Regions from separate parts of the Bradyrhizobium sp. CCBAU 051011 genome, predicted to be linked through region 2. Evidence: predicted binding sites of a transcription regulator. Region 2 holds the regulator's gene; the other holds the start of a gene.
What was found. Region 2 encodes PhoB, which activates phosphate uptake and scavenging genes when phosphate is short. Its sites were predicted from a motif close to TGTCATNNANCTGTCAT; they were not measured.
Positions count from the first base shown of each region.

Region 1: a site for PhoB is predicted at 5,491-5,507, ahead of ACH79_RS02695 (esterase-like activity of phytase family protein). Genes of this name have one in related genera too.

Region 1 covers NZ_CP022222.1:553,619-561,059, forward strand. Annotated here, with positions in the region: gene ACH79_RS02670 (TonB-dependent hemoglobin/transferrin/lactoferrin family receptor) at 1-2,113, opposite strand, end outside; gene ACH79_RS02675 (hemin uptake protein HemP) at 2,372-2,578, shown strand; gene ACH79_RS02680 (hemin ABC transporter substrate-binding protein) at 2,598-3,551, shown strand; gene ACH79_RS02685 (iron ABC transporter permease) at 3,548-4,639, shown strand; gene ACH79_RS02690 (heme ABC transporter ATP-binding protein) at 4,636-5,436, shown strand; gene ACH79_RS02695 (esterase-like activity of phytase family protein) at 5,555-6,907, shown strand; gene ACH79_RS02700 (hypothetical protein) at 6,973-7,441, opposite strand, start outside.
Region 2 covers NZ_CP022222.1:1,695,665-1,704,506, forward strand. Annotated here, with positions in the region: gene ACH79_RS08140 (signal transduction histidine kinase) at 1-307, shown strand, start outside; gene ACH79_RS08145 (hypothetical protein) at 444-671, shown strand; gene ACH79_RS08150 (Hsp33 family molecular chaperone) at 719-1,714, opposite strand; gene argF (ornithine carbamoyltransferase) at 1,930-2,856, opposite strand; gene ACH79_RS08160 (aspartate aminotransferase family protein) at 2,856-4,064, opposite strand; gene ACH79_RS08165 (GcrA family cell cycle regulator) at 4,564-5,076, shown strand; gene phoB (phosphate regulon transcriptional regulator PhoB) at 5,436-6,140, opposite strand; gene phoU (phosphate signaling complex protein PhoU) at 6,214-6,930, opposite strand; gene pstB (phosphate ABC transporter ATP-binding protein PstB) at 6,942-7,763, opposite strand; gene pstA (phosphate ABC transporter permease PstA) at 7,760-8,605, opposite strand; gene pstC (phosphate ABC transporter permease subunit PstC) at 8,610-8,842, opposite strand, start outside.

The sequences.
Region 1 (7,441 bases), 1.1 Mb from region 2:
GCACGTCGTTGTTGGCGCCGAACGAGGACCATTGCGCGGCCAAGATCAGCCTGCGGTCGAGCAGCCGCACGCCGCCGGTGGTGGTGATCTTGCGCGGCGTGATGGTCGAAAGCCCGATATTGGTCGCGACGTTCTTGCCGCGGATCAGATGGCCGGCAACGCCGACATACCACAGCCCGGCGTCGTACATTGTCTCCGCCTCGATGCCTTCGATTCGGGCCTGCGCAATGTTCTGGTACTGATAGAACCGGTTGAACGTGCCGAAGGGCGGAACCGGAACAGGGCCAAAGGCGACGGCGTCGATGTAGTCGCTGACGTCATTGCGGAATACGTTGACCTTGCCACGGAAGCTGTCATCGGCGGTAAAGATACCGTTATATTTCAGATTGACGCCGGCCTCCTTGTTCTTGCCGACCTCCGGCCGCAGGTTCGGATTGGGCAGGAAGCAGAACAGGCCAACCGTGCCGTCCGCGCAAGTGAAGAACGCCGGACCGCCGCCCGTGGGGTGCGCACCCGAAACCAGGGTCTCCGTGATCGATGGCGCGCGATAGCCTTCAGCATAACTGACATAGGGCGTGAAACCCGCCACCGGTGTCACGCCGATGGTGATCTTCGGCGAGAACCTGTCACCACCGCCACCGGTCGCCACCGTCGGCGAATGCAGGTCGTAGCGGTCGTAACGGATCGCGCTGACGGCCTCGAACCAGGTCGAATAATTCTGCTTCAACTGCGCGAAACCGCCGGAAACGGTGCGCAGGCCACTGGGGGTGGTGATGTTGGAGTTGCCGCGGCGATCGAAGGTGCTCACGTCATCCTGAAAAGCATCGACGCCGAACGTGACCGCGTTGCGCCAATCGCCGACGTTGAACCTCGTCGTATTGTTGACGTCGATCCCGAGCGTATCGAGCACGTACCCCCGCCTGTCGCCGACGCAGCCCGAGATGTTGTTGCCGAACGTGCCGCCACAAAAGACCGTACCGGCGGTGCTGTTATGATAGGTCTTGACCTGGTCGTTGTCGGTACGATTGCCGTACAGCGACATATTCCAGTCCCATAGATTGTCGCTGGGCTTGCTGTACTTCCAGGTCAGCGTTCCCGTGTAGTTCTTGACATCGGAGGCATAGACCGACGAGCCCTGGAACAGCGCGCGCTGCGCCGGGGTCAGCACCGGCCCGCGATTGAACTGGCCGATGCTGTATTGGTAATCTTGGAAGATGCCGCCGAGCTTGATCTCGTGGCCGTCAGCGGGGCGAACGGTGACCTTCATCAGGCCGGCCGCGAGTTCGTTGCCGGAATTACCGATCTCGGTGCCGTTGCCGTCCTTGTAGTTGCCCTGGGTGCGGTACACCGCGCCGCCGAACACATCGACATCGGGAGTGGCACGGACGCCGCCGAAGATCGAGCCGAGGCCGCGAGCATCGTTGGTACCGCCGGAGCCGGTCATGTCGACACCCCAGCGCTCACCCGGGCGCACGACGTCGTCGATGTCCTTGGTGCGGAACGAGACCACGCCGCCGATCGCGCCGGAGCCGTAGATGTTCGCGGTCGGCCCGCGCACGATATCGACGCCGCCGACCAGCTCGGGCTCAAGGAAGAACGAGCCGTTGGCATTGTGGCCGGTGCGCTGATAGTTCTGCCGCGCGCCGTCGACGACGACCGCGACGCGGCCGAAATCCTGCAGGCCGCGGATATTGATGACGGTCGAAGGATCGTCGCCGCGCTCCTGGAACGAAACACCTGGTACGTTGTAGAAGATATCGGACAGACGGTTCGGCTGCAGGCCCTGGATCTGCTCCAGCGTCACCACGCTGACCGGCGCCAGCGCGTCGATCGCACGCTCCTCCGTCTTCGACGCCACGATCGTGAGGGTATCGAGCGATTGCACCGGCCCGGTCCCAATCTGCGCGCGCGCGTTCATCACGGGCGCCGCCACCTGCTGGCCCTGCAAGGGTTTCGCCGGTTTGCGTTTCGCCTGCTTCTTCTGCTCGGAGCCGCGCGCGACCGTCTCCGCTTCGAGCACCTGAGTGAACGCCGAGGTTGTTGATAACAACGCAAACGAAAATGCCGACGCGCCCAAAACCAAGGCGCGCGAATGCCTAGCCCCGAAAGCCATACTGCCCCAACCTGTTATTTGTCTCTTGGATCTGGCTGGCGGGCGTCGCGGTGATGCGCGGCTGCTTGCTGGCTACCAATTTTCGCGACCGGGCACCCCCGCACGTATCGCATTCATCTTGGTTACGCCGCGTTGCGGGAACGGTCAATAATGCCACCGGGCACTTTATATCGATTGTAAAGTGCAGCGGTTGGATTGCAGCCCCGCCCAACTGTACAAGCTTAGATCGATTGAATTTTTCGGGGCACCAAACGCGAAATGTCGACAGCAGGGGGAAGCAAGCTCGGAGAAGCCCGAACACAATCGGCAAATGCCGCTGCCGCGACGAGAACTCTCGTTGTCAACGGCAACCGGATCGATAGCCGCGAGCTGTTCGCCGCCGAGCGCGAGATCATCATCGCACATGGTGCGGAGAACTATCGCCTGCGGCTGACGTCGCAGAACAAGCTGATCCTGACCAAGTGACCGACCAGGTAAACCCGAAATGACAATTTGTCGCACACTCGCGGTGTCGGCTGCGGCGGGCTGCTTCCTGCTCGGCGGCGTGGCGCTCGCTGCCGGCATCACCGTGCATGATGCCCGCGACCGCGACGTCACCATCGGCGACTCCGGGCGGATCGTCTCGATCGGCGGCGCAATCACCGAAATTCTCTATGCGCTCGGTTTCGAGGACCGTCTCGCCGGCGTCGACTCGACCAGCCTCTATCCGGCCGCGGCGCTGCGCGACAAGCCGAATGTCGGCTACATGCGCCAGCTTTCCGCCGAGGGCGTGCTCGGTCTTAATCCTTCGCTGGTGCTTGCCGTACAGGGGTCCGGGCCGAAGGAAACCATGGATGTGCTGGACGCCGCCAAGGTGCCGCTGGTGCTGGTGCCCGAGACCTTCTCCGAACAGGGCCTGATCGAGAAGATCAAACTGGTCGGCCACGCCATGGGCGCGGACAAGCAGGCCGAATGCCTAACCGCAGCCGTCTCCGGCGACCTGGCGCAATTGCGCGAGCTGCGCGCCAAGGTGACGAAGCCCGTGCGCGTGATGTTCGTGATGTCGCTTTTGAACGGTCGCGCCATGGCCGCCGGCAAAAACACCGCGGCGAACGAGATCATCGCGCTTGCCGGCGGCGTGAACGCCATCGACGGCTATGAGGGCTACAAGCCCATCAACGACGAGGCGATCGTCGCAGCCAAGCCGGACGTCGTTCTCTCGATCCAGCGCGGCAAGGACTCGCTGAACGCCGAAGCCGTATACGTCCATCCGGGCTTTGCGCTGACCCCGGCTGCGGCCAACAAGGCCTTCATCTCGATGGAAGGCCTCTATCTGCTCGGCTTCGGGCCGCGCACGGCGGCTGCCGCGCGCGATCTCTCGATCAAGCTCTATCCGGCACTGGCGCCGCAGGCGGAGAAGTTTGCGCCGGCGGCGCTGACGGCCAACTGCCGGTCATGACGGTGTTAGCCGGAGCCAGCACGGGGCGGCGCGTCGGATATGCGTTTCGCCCTCCCGCCTCCCTTACCATCGTGTGTCTGCTCGTTGCGCTCGTCGGCACGGCACTGATCGCGCTCACCATGGGCGCTGCCGGAATTCCGCTGGCGCGACTGCCCGCCTCACTCGGCCTGTGGACGGACGCCGCGCCGGCGCCAACGCTGGCGCGCGACCAGCTTGTCGTGTGGTCGATCCGGATTCCGCGGATCGCCGCGGCGGCGATGATCGGCGCGCTGCTCGCGGCATCCGGTGCGATCATGCAAGGGCTGTTTCGAAACCCGCTCGCCGATCCCGCGCTGGTCGGCGTTTCCTCCGGCGGCGCACTGGCGGCAGCGGCGGCGATCGTGTTCACCGACAGCCAGATGGGGCAGAGCCTGCGCTTCATGCAGCATCAACTGCTGCCGATCGCGGCGTTTGTGGGTTCGCTGGCGACGACAATCATCCTCTATTCGATCGCCAGCCGCTCGGGACGGACGTCGATCGCGATTTTCCTGCTGGCAGGCATCGCGATTGCTGCCACCGCCAATGCGGGCATCGGGCTTCTGGTATTCATCGCCGACGATCGCCAGTTGCGCGATATCACCTTCTGGATGCTGGGGTCGCTGAGCGGGGCGACCTGGCCCAAGGCCGCCACGCTGGCGCCGGTGCTGGGGTGTGCGGCCATTGCCTGCTTCTGGATCGCGCGCGGGCTCGACGTGCTGGTGCTCGGCGAGGCCGAAGCGTTTCACAGCGGCGTCGACGTCGAGCGCCTGAAGCGGATCTCGATCGTGCTGGTGTCGGCGATGACCGGCGTTGCCGTCTCCGTCTGCGGCGTCATCGGCTTTGTCGGCATCGTGGTGCCGCATCTGCTGCGGCTCGTCATCGGGCCCGCGCACCGCCTGCTGCTGCCAGCTTCGATGCTGCTTGGCGCGGTGCTGCTGGTCGGCGCGGATACGATGGCCCGCACCATCGTGGCGCCCGCGGAAATGCCGATCGGTATCCTCACCGCGGCGGTCGGCGCGCCGTTCTTCTTAGGAATGCTGCTGCGTCAGCGCGGACTTGTTTCGCTGTGACCGCCCTTCTCGAAGCGCAGTCGGTCTCGATGGTGGTCGGTGGCGCCACGCTGGTCGACGGTATCGACCTTTGCATCAAGGCGGGCGAGATGGTTGCCATCGTCGGCCCCAACGGCGCCGGCAAATCGACGCTGCTCCGGATGCTGTCCGGCGACCTCTGCCCGACGCGCGGAAAGGTCAGGCTGAAGCAGCGCGACATCCGCCTCTATCCGCCGCGCCTTCTCGCGTTTCACCGCGCGATGTTGTCGCAGCACGTCAACGTCACTTTCCCGTTCACGGTCGAGGAAATCGTCCATATGGGCGCGGGCGATGCCGGCCGCGCCACCGCCCAGCCATTGGTCGACGCGGCGCTCGGCGAGGTCGGGCTAGCGCATTTCAGCCAGCGGCAATTGCCGACGCTTTCCGGCGGCGAGCAGCAGCGCGCGCATTTTGCCCGCGTCCTGGTGCAACTCGCCAGCGGCGAGGCAAAGCATGGCCCTGGCCTTCTCTTGCTGGATGAGCCGACCTCCAGCCTCGACATGCGCCACCAGGTCGATCTGGTGGAAACAGCGCGGCGGCGAGCGCAGAATGGCACGGCGGTCATCGCCGTGCTGCATGATCTCAATCTCGCCATGCGCTTCGCCGACCGGATCGTGCTGCTGCATCGCGGCCGGCTCGCCGTCGACGGCGGCCGCAGTGAAGCAATCACAGCCGAGACCATCCGCCGGATTTTTGAGGTGGACGTCACGATCGACTATACCGATCAGGGCGTGCCGTTCCTGCTGCCGCAGACGATGCGGCCGGCGGCATCGCCGTGACGACGGCATAACGCCGCAGCCTTATCCAACAGCGTCACACGCTGTTCATAAAACTGTCAGCCGGCTGTTACAGCCGCTCCGCAAGACACGGCGCATCGTCATCACAAGGAGATCCGCCATGCGCGTGTCATTGCTCTGCTCCGTCGCATCAGTCTTTCTGGCCAGTGCTGCATTCGCGCAAGGCGAAGGCGAATTTCCTGCCACGCTGAAGGGGCACACCGTGCTGCCGGCCCAATCCTTCATCGACGCACCTACCGATGCGCCCGACGATCTCAAGACCGCGGGCAAATACACCACCGGCAAGCGCGTCGATGCTGCCGGCACCGTGATGGGCAAGTCCTATGAGCGGCCGACCGGCGTCTCGCTGCCGTTCAAGGGCCAGCCGCTGCAGGGCCACTCCGGCATCAAGGTGCTGGCAGACGGCTCGTTCTGGGTGCTCACCGACAACGGCATGGGCTCGCGCTACAACTCGGCCGACTCGATGCTCTATCTCAACCGCCACAAGATCGACTGGGCCAGCGGCAAGATCGAGCGGCAGGAAACCATCTTCCTGCACGATCCCGACAAGAAGGTGCCGTTCCGCATCCTGCATGAGGACACCGCCAAGCGTTACCTCACCGGCGCCGATTTCGACACCGAAGGCTTTCAGATCGTCGGCGACACCTTCTGGATCGGCGACGAGTTCGGCCCCTACGTGCTGAAGGCCGACAAGACCGGCAAGATCCTGGCGGTGTTCGAGACCACCGCCGACGGCAAGCCGGTGCGCTCGCCGGATCACTGGTCGGTGCAGTCGCCGGCGGCGCCTGGCGCGAGCTACACCACGGTCAACCTGCGCCGCTCCAAGGGCTATGAAGGTTTTGCCGCTTCGAAGGACGGCAAATTCCTCTATGGCCTGCTCGAAGGCCCGCTGTGGGACGCCGAGAAAAAGGACGTCGAAAAGATCGATGGCAAGGAAGCCGCACGTATTCTCGAATTCGACGTCGCGGCGGAAAAATTCACCGGCCGCTTTTGGCAATATGTGTTCGAGCAGAACGGCAACGCCATCGGCGACTTCAACATGATCGACGCGTCAAGCGGCCTGATTATCGAGCGCGACAATGGCGAAGGCACCGCCGACAAGGCCTGCCCGGCCGGCCAGCGCGGCGAGAACTGCTTTCCCGATCTCGCCAAATTCAAGCGCGTCTACAAGGTCGAGCTTTCCGACGCCAATGTCGGCAAGCCGGTGCGCAAGATCGCTTATGTCGACCTGATGAAGATCCGGGATCCCGACAAGAAGGCACGCAAGCCGCTCAATGACGGCGTGCTGACGTTCCCGTTCTTCACCATCGAGAACGTCGATCGCGTCGACGAGACGCATATCATCGTCGGCAACGACAACAATCTGCCGTTCTCCTCCAGCCGCGATCCCAACAAGGCCGACGACAACGAGTTCGTGCTGCTGGAAGTGGCGGAGTTCCTGAAGGCGAAGTGAGCGCCGTCGCCGCCTCACTCCCTCTCCCCGTGAGGAACGGGGAGAGGGAGACAACCCGTTCTGCGCTACGGCAGCACTGTCCTTCGCCGGCTGAGCGCATTCGACCGCTCGATCCATTCCGGCAGTGGCGCACCATCCCGGTGCCGCCCGCCGGCGCAGGCGGCCGCCCAGGCCGCGACAGCACCGAGCAATATCGCGGTCGCTACCGAGAAGGCGAGGATGATGGTGCTGCGCCGCGACCTCGCGATCGCCGTCTTGGCGTTGGCGATCACGCTATCGACCCGCTTTTCCGCATCGGGTGCAGAAAGCCCAGTCAGCGCGCCAACCTGCTGAATGAGATAGGTACGGTCGTCGGCGCTCAAGCCGCTGTGGCTCGAGGTGGTGAGCAGGATGCGGCCGGCTTCGGCGCGCTCGGCGCTGAGATCGGTATTGGGCGCGCGACGGCCGGCGCGAAACAGCCGGTCCAGCTCATAGCTCAACAGCGGTTCGGCCGCGCTCGCCTGCGCGGAGGTGCGCATCGAGGGCGTCCGGCTG
Region 2 (8,842 bases):
GCGGGACGGAGCTGAGCGGATCGAGGCTTTCATAGGCCGGAAGGTGATGGACGTCTGGGTCGAATCCATCGAGCACCGGGGAAGCCGGCAGAGTCTGTTCCGCGATCAGTACAACGCGTTGGGCAAGCGCAATCTTACGGCTATCGAGCGGATCGTGACCGCGAAATACCAGCGCGGCGCCGCTCACAACCGTCAGCATCCCTATGTCGAGGTGCTGTTCTCGGATATCACTGAAAGCGGCGAGGAACTGGATCTCGGCGGCCTTATACGCCTGCCCTTGCCGCCGGAATTTGTCAGGCTGGGTTAAGCCCAGTCGAACGTACGACACTCCGACGATGTCTGGAAGTATCCGCCGGATTTTCCGCGATGCCGCGCCTCAGCACGGCCGACGCCCTCTCGCCGTCCGGACCGACCAAACATCACAACCAGCAAAAGGACCGCAGATGAAAAAGCCCATTCTCTCGATTGAAGAACCCGAGCCGAAAAAGGCAGCGCGAGCCGACCGGCCTCCTACCGAAGGTTTCGTGACGGTTGTCGACGGCCATTTCAAGTCAGAATTCAATACAGCGGAGGCTGCCGAAGCAGCGGGCAGAAAACTGAAGACGGCTTATCCGATGCTCCAGATTGAAATCTACGATGCCGCCACCCAGGTCCGCACGTTGTTGAGTTAGCCTCCGGCCGCGTGCGGCAATCCGTTCACGCCTGCAGTCGAGCCACCCTATTCCACGCCCGCCTCATGCGGAGTGAACTGGTAGACCGAGGAGCAGAACTCGCAGGTCACCACCACCTTGTCGTCCTTGACCATCTCGGCGCGATCCTTGGGCGCGAAGCTTTTCAGCATCGCCGACACCGCCTCCCGCGAGCAGGAGCATTGCGCGCGCAGGGGCAGCGGCGTGAACACGCGCACGCCGCGCTCGTGAAACAAGCGATATAGCAGCCGCTCGCCCGACAGATCGGGATCGATCAGTTCGACGTCCTCGACGGTGCCGATCAGCGACTGGCCCTCGACCCAGGCATCGTCCTCGGCAACGGTGTGCGTCACCGTACCGTCAGGCGCATCACCCGGATGCAGATCGGCCTGCCGCGCCCGCTCGGGCGACTTCGGCAGGAATTGCAGCAGCATGCCGCCAGCGCGCCAGCGATGCTTGCCGCCGCCGCGCAATTCCTCGCCGACCGCGAGCCGCACGCGGGTCGGGATCTGTTCGGAGCGCAGGAAATATTCATGCGCCGCGTCTTCCAGGCTGCCGCCGTCGAGCGCGACGAGACCCTGATAGCGGCTCATGTCCGCGCCCTGGTCGATGGTCATGGCGAGATGGCCCTTGCCGAGCAGCGCGCCCGAACTCTGGCCGTCCTTCAGCCGCCGCGTGTCATAGCGCGCATAGGCGCGCAGCCGATCCGGCGACTGGAAATCCACGATCAGGAACGACACCGGGCCGTCGGTCTGCGTCTGCAGGATGAAGCGGCCTTCGAATTTCAACGCCGTGCCGAGCAGCGTCGCCAGCACGATCGCCTCGCCGAGCAGTTTGCCGACCGGCGCCGGATAATCGTGCTTGGTCAGGATGTCGTCGAGCGCCGGGCCGAGCCGGGTCAGCCGTCCGCGCAGATCGAGCGAGGCGACCTCGAACGGCAGCACCGCGTCATCGACGGGAACGGACGAGGGCGCGCGAACGGGCGCCTCGGGTGTGATTTTGATGTCGGGGGAATCTGAAACCATGGCGCTCTATCTGGGGTCGGCAAGAGAAAAGTGAAGGGGGTGAAGAGCGGCGAAACTTTCTCCACGCGTCGTCCCTGCGAAAGCAGGGACCCATAACCACAGGCGTTTATCGTCACGAACGATGTCTGCCATACCGCGCAAAGAACGCGAGATCACGCGGTATGGGTCCCTGCTCCCGTGCGCAATCGCGCACTAGGCAGGGACGACATCAAGGCCTACGCCACTTCGTTGAAACACCAGGCCAGAATGCCCTTTTGCGCGTGCAGGCGATTTTCGGCCTCGTCGAACACCACCGATTGCGGGCCGTCGATCACCTCATCGGTGACCTCCTCGCCGCGATGGGCGGGCAGGCAGTGCATGAAGATCGCGTCCTTGCTGGCCAGCGACATCAGCTTCTCATTGACCTGATAGGGCTTCAGCACGTTGTGGCGGTGCTCGCCCTCCTTGTCGCCCATCGAGACCCAGGTGTCGGTGACGACGCAATCGGCGCCGCGCACGGCGGCTTCCGGATCGGTACCAAGCACGATCGGCGCGCCGGTCGCCTTGATCCAGTCGCGCATCACCTTTTTCGGCGCAAGCTCCGGCGGGGTCGCGACATTGAGCTGGAACTTGAAACGCTCGGCCGCGTGCGCCCAGGACGCCAGCACGTTGTTGTCGTCGCCGGTCCAGGCCACGGTCTTGCCCTCGATCGGCCCGCGATGCTCTTCGAAGGTCATCAGGTCGGCCATCACCTGGCAGGGGTGCGAGCGCCGCGTCAGGCCGTTGATCACGGGCACGGTGGCGTGCGCGGCAAGCTCGAGCAGCGCATCGTGGTTGAGGATGCGGATCATGATCGCATCGACATAGCGCGACAGCACGCGCGCGGTGTCGGCGATGGTCTCGCCGCGGCCGAGCTGCATCTCCGCGCCCGTCAGCATGATCGACTCGCCGCCGAGCTGGCGCATGCCGACGTCGAACGAGACGCGCGTGCGGGTCGAGGGACGTTCGAAGATCATCGCCAGCGTCTTGCCTTCGAGCGGCTTCTTGCCCTTTTCATGAGCCTTGAGCTTCGCCTTCATGTCGGCGCCCAGCGCCAGCATGTTGCGCAGCTCCTTTGGCGGCAACTCGTTGATGTCGAGGAAATGGCGGACGGACTTGCTCATCATCCCGCCGCCTTCTTCAACTGCGTAGCCGACAGCGCGCCGCAGGCGCGTTCCAGCATCTGGATGGATTGATCGATCTCGGCCTCGGTCACGATCAAGGGCGCGAGGAATCGCACCACATTGTCGCCGGCGCCGACGGTGAGCAATTTCTGGTCACGCAACGCATTGACGAGATCGCCCGAGGGCACCACGGCCTTGACGCCGACCAGAAGTCCCTCGCCGCGCACTTCCGAGAGCACGGCAGGATAGCGATCGACCACCGAGGCGAGTTTCTGTTTCAACAGCAGCGACATTTTCTGCACATGATCGAAGAAGCCGGGCTTCAGCATCACGTCGAGCACGGCGTTGGCGGCTGAAATCGCCAGCGGATTGCCGCCGAAGGTCGAGCCGTGCGAGCCGGGCGTCATGCCGCTCGCGGCCTCCGCCGTCGCCAGCACCGCACCGATCGGAAAACCGCCGCCGAGCGCTTTCGCCAGCGACATCACATCCGGCGTGACGCCGACGCGCTTGTAGGCAAACAGATCGCCGGTGCGGCCCATGCCGGTCTGCACCTCGTCGAACGCGAGCAACAGGCCCTTCTCGTCGCAGAGCTGGCGCAGCGCCTTGAAGAAGGATTGCGGCGCCGAGCGCACGCCGCCTTCGCCCTGCACCGGCTCGATCAGGATGCCCGCGGTGTTGGGACCGATCGCCTTCTTCACGGCTTCCAAATCGCCATGCGGCACCTGGTCAAAACCGTCCATGGGCGGGCCAAAGCCTTCGAGATATTTGGCGGAGCCGGTGGCCGCGAGCGTGCCCAGCGTGCGGCCGTGGAAGGCGCCCTCGAAGGTGACGAGGCGATAGCGCTCGGGATGGCCCTTGGAGAATTGATAGCGGCGCACGACCTTGATCACGCCTTCCATCGCCTCGGCGCCCGAATTGCAGAAAAACACCAGGTCGGCAAAGCTCTGCTCGCACAGCCGCGCGGCCAGCTTCTCGCCATCGGGCGACTTGAACAGGTTCGACATGTGCCAGAGTTTCGTCGCCTGTTCCTGCAGCGCCTTGATCAGATGCGGATGGCAGTGACCCAGCGCATTCACCGCGACGCCCGAGGTGAAATCGAGATAGCGCTCGCCATTGGTTGCGGTCAGCCAGCAGCCCTCGCCGCTTTCGAAGCCGAGATCGACCCTGGCGAAGACGGGAAGCAGATGCGACGTGGCGCTATTGGTCATGGCAATCACAAAAGGTTTGCACTGAAGGTTGACCGGCCGGGGACACGCAGGCAGTGGCGCGAACGCGGCAGCAGCCGGTCTGGCGAAAACGAAACGTGCCGCCTCTTAAGGGCGGCACGTGAGAGGTATTCTATGTCGGCCGGGAGCGCTGTCAACACGCCACGGAACGGCCTTTCCTGCAGTGCAAGATGCCAAAATCCGTAGGATTGCGGTGTGGTGGAAAACACGCAGTGAAACGCCTAGATGTCAGAAGATGTGGACGTTGGGGCGCGGACTCTTGCGCCCGAGTCACGCCATATTGTAGCGTTTGGGCTGTCGGGTACGACATCTCGTGCGGCAGTTCTGATCCCTAAGAGTCCATTTGTGCAGGCGTAAACGTTCGGGCGCGGTTAACGCGCCCGGCGAGGGCTAAGGGATTCTGACCGCAGGGATTTTTGAGACGAATGACATCGCCCGCGCTGCCCTCGATTGGCCGGCGCGATGCGAAGGGAAGATTACGATGACGGTTTTGACCTGGTCCGACGATCGCGTCGAGCAGCTGAAGAAGCTCTGGGAAGCCGGATTGTCCGCGAGCCAGATTGCCGCGGAACTCGGAAATGTGACGCGAAACGCCGTAATCGGCAAAGTGCACCGGCTGGGCCTGTCCGGCCGAGCCAAGAGTCCCTCCTCGGCCGCTCCGCGGCAGCGCAAGGCACGCCCCGCCGCCCAGCAGATGATGCGGGTGTCGCGCCCGGTCTCGCGCGGCAACACCGCGCTGGCGCACGCTTTCGAGGTGGAGATCGAGGCCGATCCGGTCGCCTTCGACAATGTAGTGCCGATGAGCCAGCGGCTGTCGCTGCTCGAACTGAACGAGGCGACCTGCCACTGGCCGGTCGGCGATCCTTCGAGCCCGGAATTCTTCTTCTGCGGCGGCAAGGCGCTCAGCGGCCTGCCCTACTGCGCGCATCACTCGCGCGTGGCGTATCAACCGGCCGCCGATCGGCGGCGGCAGCAGCCGAAGCAGACGAGGTAAGGCGCGCTCATTTGCGCGAGACGTAAGCGCTCCGCGCAAGGTGCGCTCCCTCGCCCCGCTCTTGCGGGGCCACGACGAGCGAAGCTCGCGCTGAGAGGGTTGGGGTGAGGGACTCTGTCCGCGATTGTGGTCTATCGATAGACCTGTGCCCCCTCACCCGGATCGCCGATGCGGCAACCACCGTCATTGCCAGCGACAAACGCCGAAGCTTTTGCGCAAGGGAACGAAAGCGACGAAGCAATCCATACTTGCCGCGTGGCACTATGGATTGCTTCGCTTCGCTTCGCTCGCAATGACGATGAGAGAGCTGCCGCTTTGCCGGGGACGACGGTGGAGTTTGCGCGGATGATAGCGAAGCCTTACGGCTCCACCTTGGCAAACCGGTCATCCAGCGCATAACCGGCGCCGCGCACGGTACGGATCGGGTCCTGCTCGCGGCCGGGGTTGAGCAGCTTGCGCAGGCGGCCGATGTGGACGTCGACGGTGCGTTCGTCGATATAGATGTCGCGGCCCCAGACGCTGTCGAGCAATTGCTCGCGGCTGAACACGCGGCCGGGATGTTCGAGGAAAAATTCCAGCAGGCGATATTCGGTCGGGCCGAGGTCGATCTGGCGGCCGGAGCGCGCGACGCGGCGTTTCTCGCGGTCGAGTTCGATGTCGCCATAGGTCAGCACGGTAGCGAGCCGCTCCGGGCTTGCCCGACGCAACAGGCCTTTCACCCGCGCCAGGAGTTCCGGCACCGAGAACGGCTTGACGATGTAGTCGTCGGCACCGGTCGCAAGCCCCCGCACCCGCTCGCTCTCCTCGCCGCGCGCGGTCAGCATGATGATCGGTAGTTGCTTGGTTTCGGGGCGAGCGCGCAGGCGGCGGCACAGCTCGATGCCGGAGAGGCCCGGCAGCATCCAGTCGAGCACGACGAGGTCGGGCACGCGCTCCTTCAGCCGCGTATCGGCGTCGTCGCCGCGGCCTACGGTCTCGACCTCATAGCCTTCAGCGTCGAGGTTGTAGCGCAACAGCGTGGTCAGCGCTTCCTCGTCCTCGACCACCATAATGCGTGCGCTCATCCTTTTCTTGCCTCTTCTGTCTGACGCGTTTTCTTCACGCGAACCGGCCTCCACTTCGCTCGAAAACGCTACGTCAACTATTCGGCACGGTCGTAGCAAACGTCGTCATGTCGCCCTTCGGGCGCTTGTCGAGCATCTGCTGTCCCTCGATCATGTAGAACACGGTTTCGGCGATGTTGGTCGCGTGGTCGCCGATCCGCTCAATATTCTTGGCGCAGAACATCAAATGAATGCAGAACGAGATGTTGCGCGGGTCTTCCATCATGTAGGTGAGAAGTTCGCGGAACAGCGAGGTGCAGATGGCGTCGACTTCCTCGTCGCCTTTCCAGACCGCCATTGCCGCCGGCAGGTCGTGCGCGGCATAGGCGTCCAGCACCGACTTGACCTGCGTTTGCACCAGATCGGTCATGTGTTCGAGGCCGCGCATCAGCTTCAGCGGCTGGAAATCGTTCTCCAGGGCCGCGACCCGCTTGCCCATGTTCTTGGCGAGATCGCCGATCCGCTCCAGATCGGTGGCGACGCGCATGGCGCCGACGATTTCGCGCAAGTCGATCGCCATCGGCTGGCGGCGGGCGATGGTCAATACCGCTCGCTCCTCGATCAAATGCTGCAGGCGGTCGATCTCGACATCGGTTGCGACGACGCGCTTGCCGAGTGCGACGTCGCGGCGGACCAGCGCGTCGACAGATTCGGTGATCATGCGTTCGGCCAGGCCGCCCATCTCCGCGACCAGGCGGGTGAGTTCCTGAAGGTCGCTGTCGAACGCCTTGGCGGTGTGCTCGGAAGCCATGTCTTGTCTCCTCAGCCGAACCGGCCGGTGATGTAATCCTGGGTGCGTCGGTCGCTCGGCGAAGTGAAGATCTTGTTGGTGTCGTCGAATTCGATCAGCTCGCCGAGATACATGAAGGCGGTCTTGTCGGAGACGCGCGCCGCCTGCTGCATATTATGGGTGACGATGGCGATGGTGTAGTCCTCCGCCAGTTCCTGAATCAGTTCCTCGATCTTGGCGGTCGAGATCGGGTCGAGCGCCGAACAGGGTTCGTCAAACAGGATTACCTCGGGCCTGACAGCGACCGTGCGGGCGATGCAGAGCCGCTGCTGCTGGCCGCCGGACAGCGAGAGGCCGGAGGCGTTCAGCTTGTCCTTGACCTCGTTCCACAGCGCGCCGCCGCGCAGCGCCTTCTCGACCCGGCCGTCCATTTCCGACTTCGAGATCTTCTCATAGAGGCGGATGCCGAAGGCGATGTTTTCGTAGATCGTCATCGGGAACGGCGTCGGCTTCTGGAACACCATGCCGACGCGGGCCCGCAGCAAATTGAGGTCGAGCTTGGGGTCAAGGATGTTGGTCTGGTCGAGCATCAGCTGACCGGTCGCCTTCTGGCCGGGATAAAGGTCGTACATCCGGTTGAAGATCCGCAGCAGCGTGGACTTGCCGCAGCCGGATGGGCCGATGAAGGCGGTGACGCGGTGGGTGCCGAGCGTCAGGTTGATGTTCTTCAGCGCGTGATGTTCGCCATAGTAGAAGTTCAGGCCGCGGGCGGTCACCTTCGGCGCGGCCTCGGGCAGCGCTACCTGCGGAACGGGCCCGCTCGCGGAACTCACGGATACGGAGAGATCGGTCATTTGGATGTCCTCTCGGCGCCAAGAATGCGCGCGCCAATATTCAGGGCAAGTACGGTGAGCGTGATCAGCAGGGCCCCGGCCCAGGCGAGCTGCTTCCAGTAGGCATAGGGGCTCTGGACGAAGTTGTTGATGGTGACCGGCAGGTTCGCCATCGTCTTGGTCATATCCAGGCTGAAGAACTGGTTGGACAGCGCGGTGAACAGCAGCGGCGCGGTTTCGCCGGCGACGCGGGCGGTGGCCAGCAGGACGCCGGTGATCAGGCCGGCGCGCGCGGCGCGGTAGGCGATCCGCCGGATCACCAGCGAGCGCGGCATGCCGAGCGCGGACGCCGCCTCGCGCAAGGGATTGGGCACCAGGCCGAGCATGTCCTCGGTGGTGCGGACCACCACCGGGATCACGATCACGGCGAGCGCCAGACAGCCGGCGAAGGCCGAGAAGCCGCCCATCGGCACCACGATGGCGCCGTAGATGAACAGGCCGATGATGATCGACGGCGCGCTCAGCAGGATGTCGTTGATGAAGCGGATCACCGAGGTGAGCTTGTCGTGCTTGCCGTATTCGGCGAGATACGTACCTGCGAACAGGCCGAGCGGCGCGCCGATGCCGACCCCGATCACGGTCATCATGATCGAGCCGATGATGGCGTTGCGCAAGCCGCCATCGGTCGAACCCGGCGGCGGCGTATCCTGGGTGAAGACGGCGAGATTGAGCCCGGTGACGCCGTTGTAGAACAGCGTGAACAGGATCAGCGCCAGCCAGGTCACGCCGAACAACGCGGCGCCCAGGCAAAGGAACTTGACGATGATGTTGTTGCGGCGGCGGGATACGTAAATCGGATTCATGATCTCAGTTCCCCGCTTTCTTTTCCAGCCGCATCAGCATCAGCCTTGCGGCAGCAAGAACGAAGAACGTCAGCACGAACAGCAGCAAGCCAAGCAGGATCAGGCCGGATTGATGTAGCCCGTCGCTCTCGGCGAATTCGGAAGCGATGGCGGCGGATATCGTGGTGCCCGGCGCGAAGATCGAGGACTGGATCTTGAACGAATTGCCGATGATGAAGGTCACCGCCATGGTCTCGC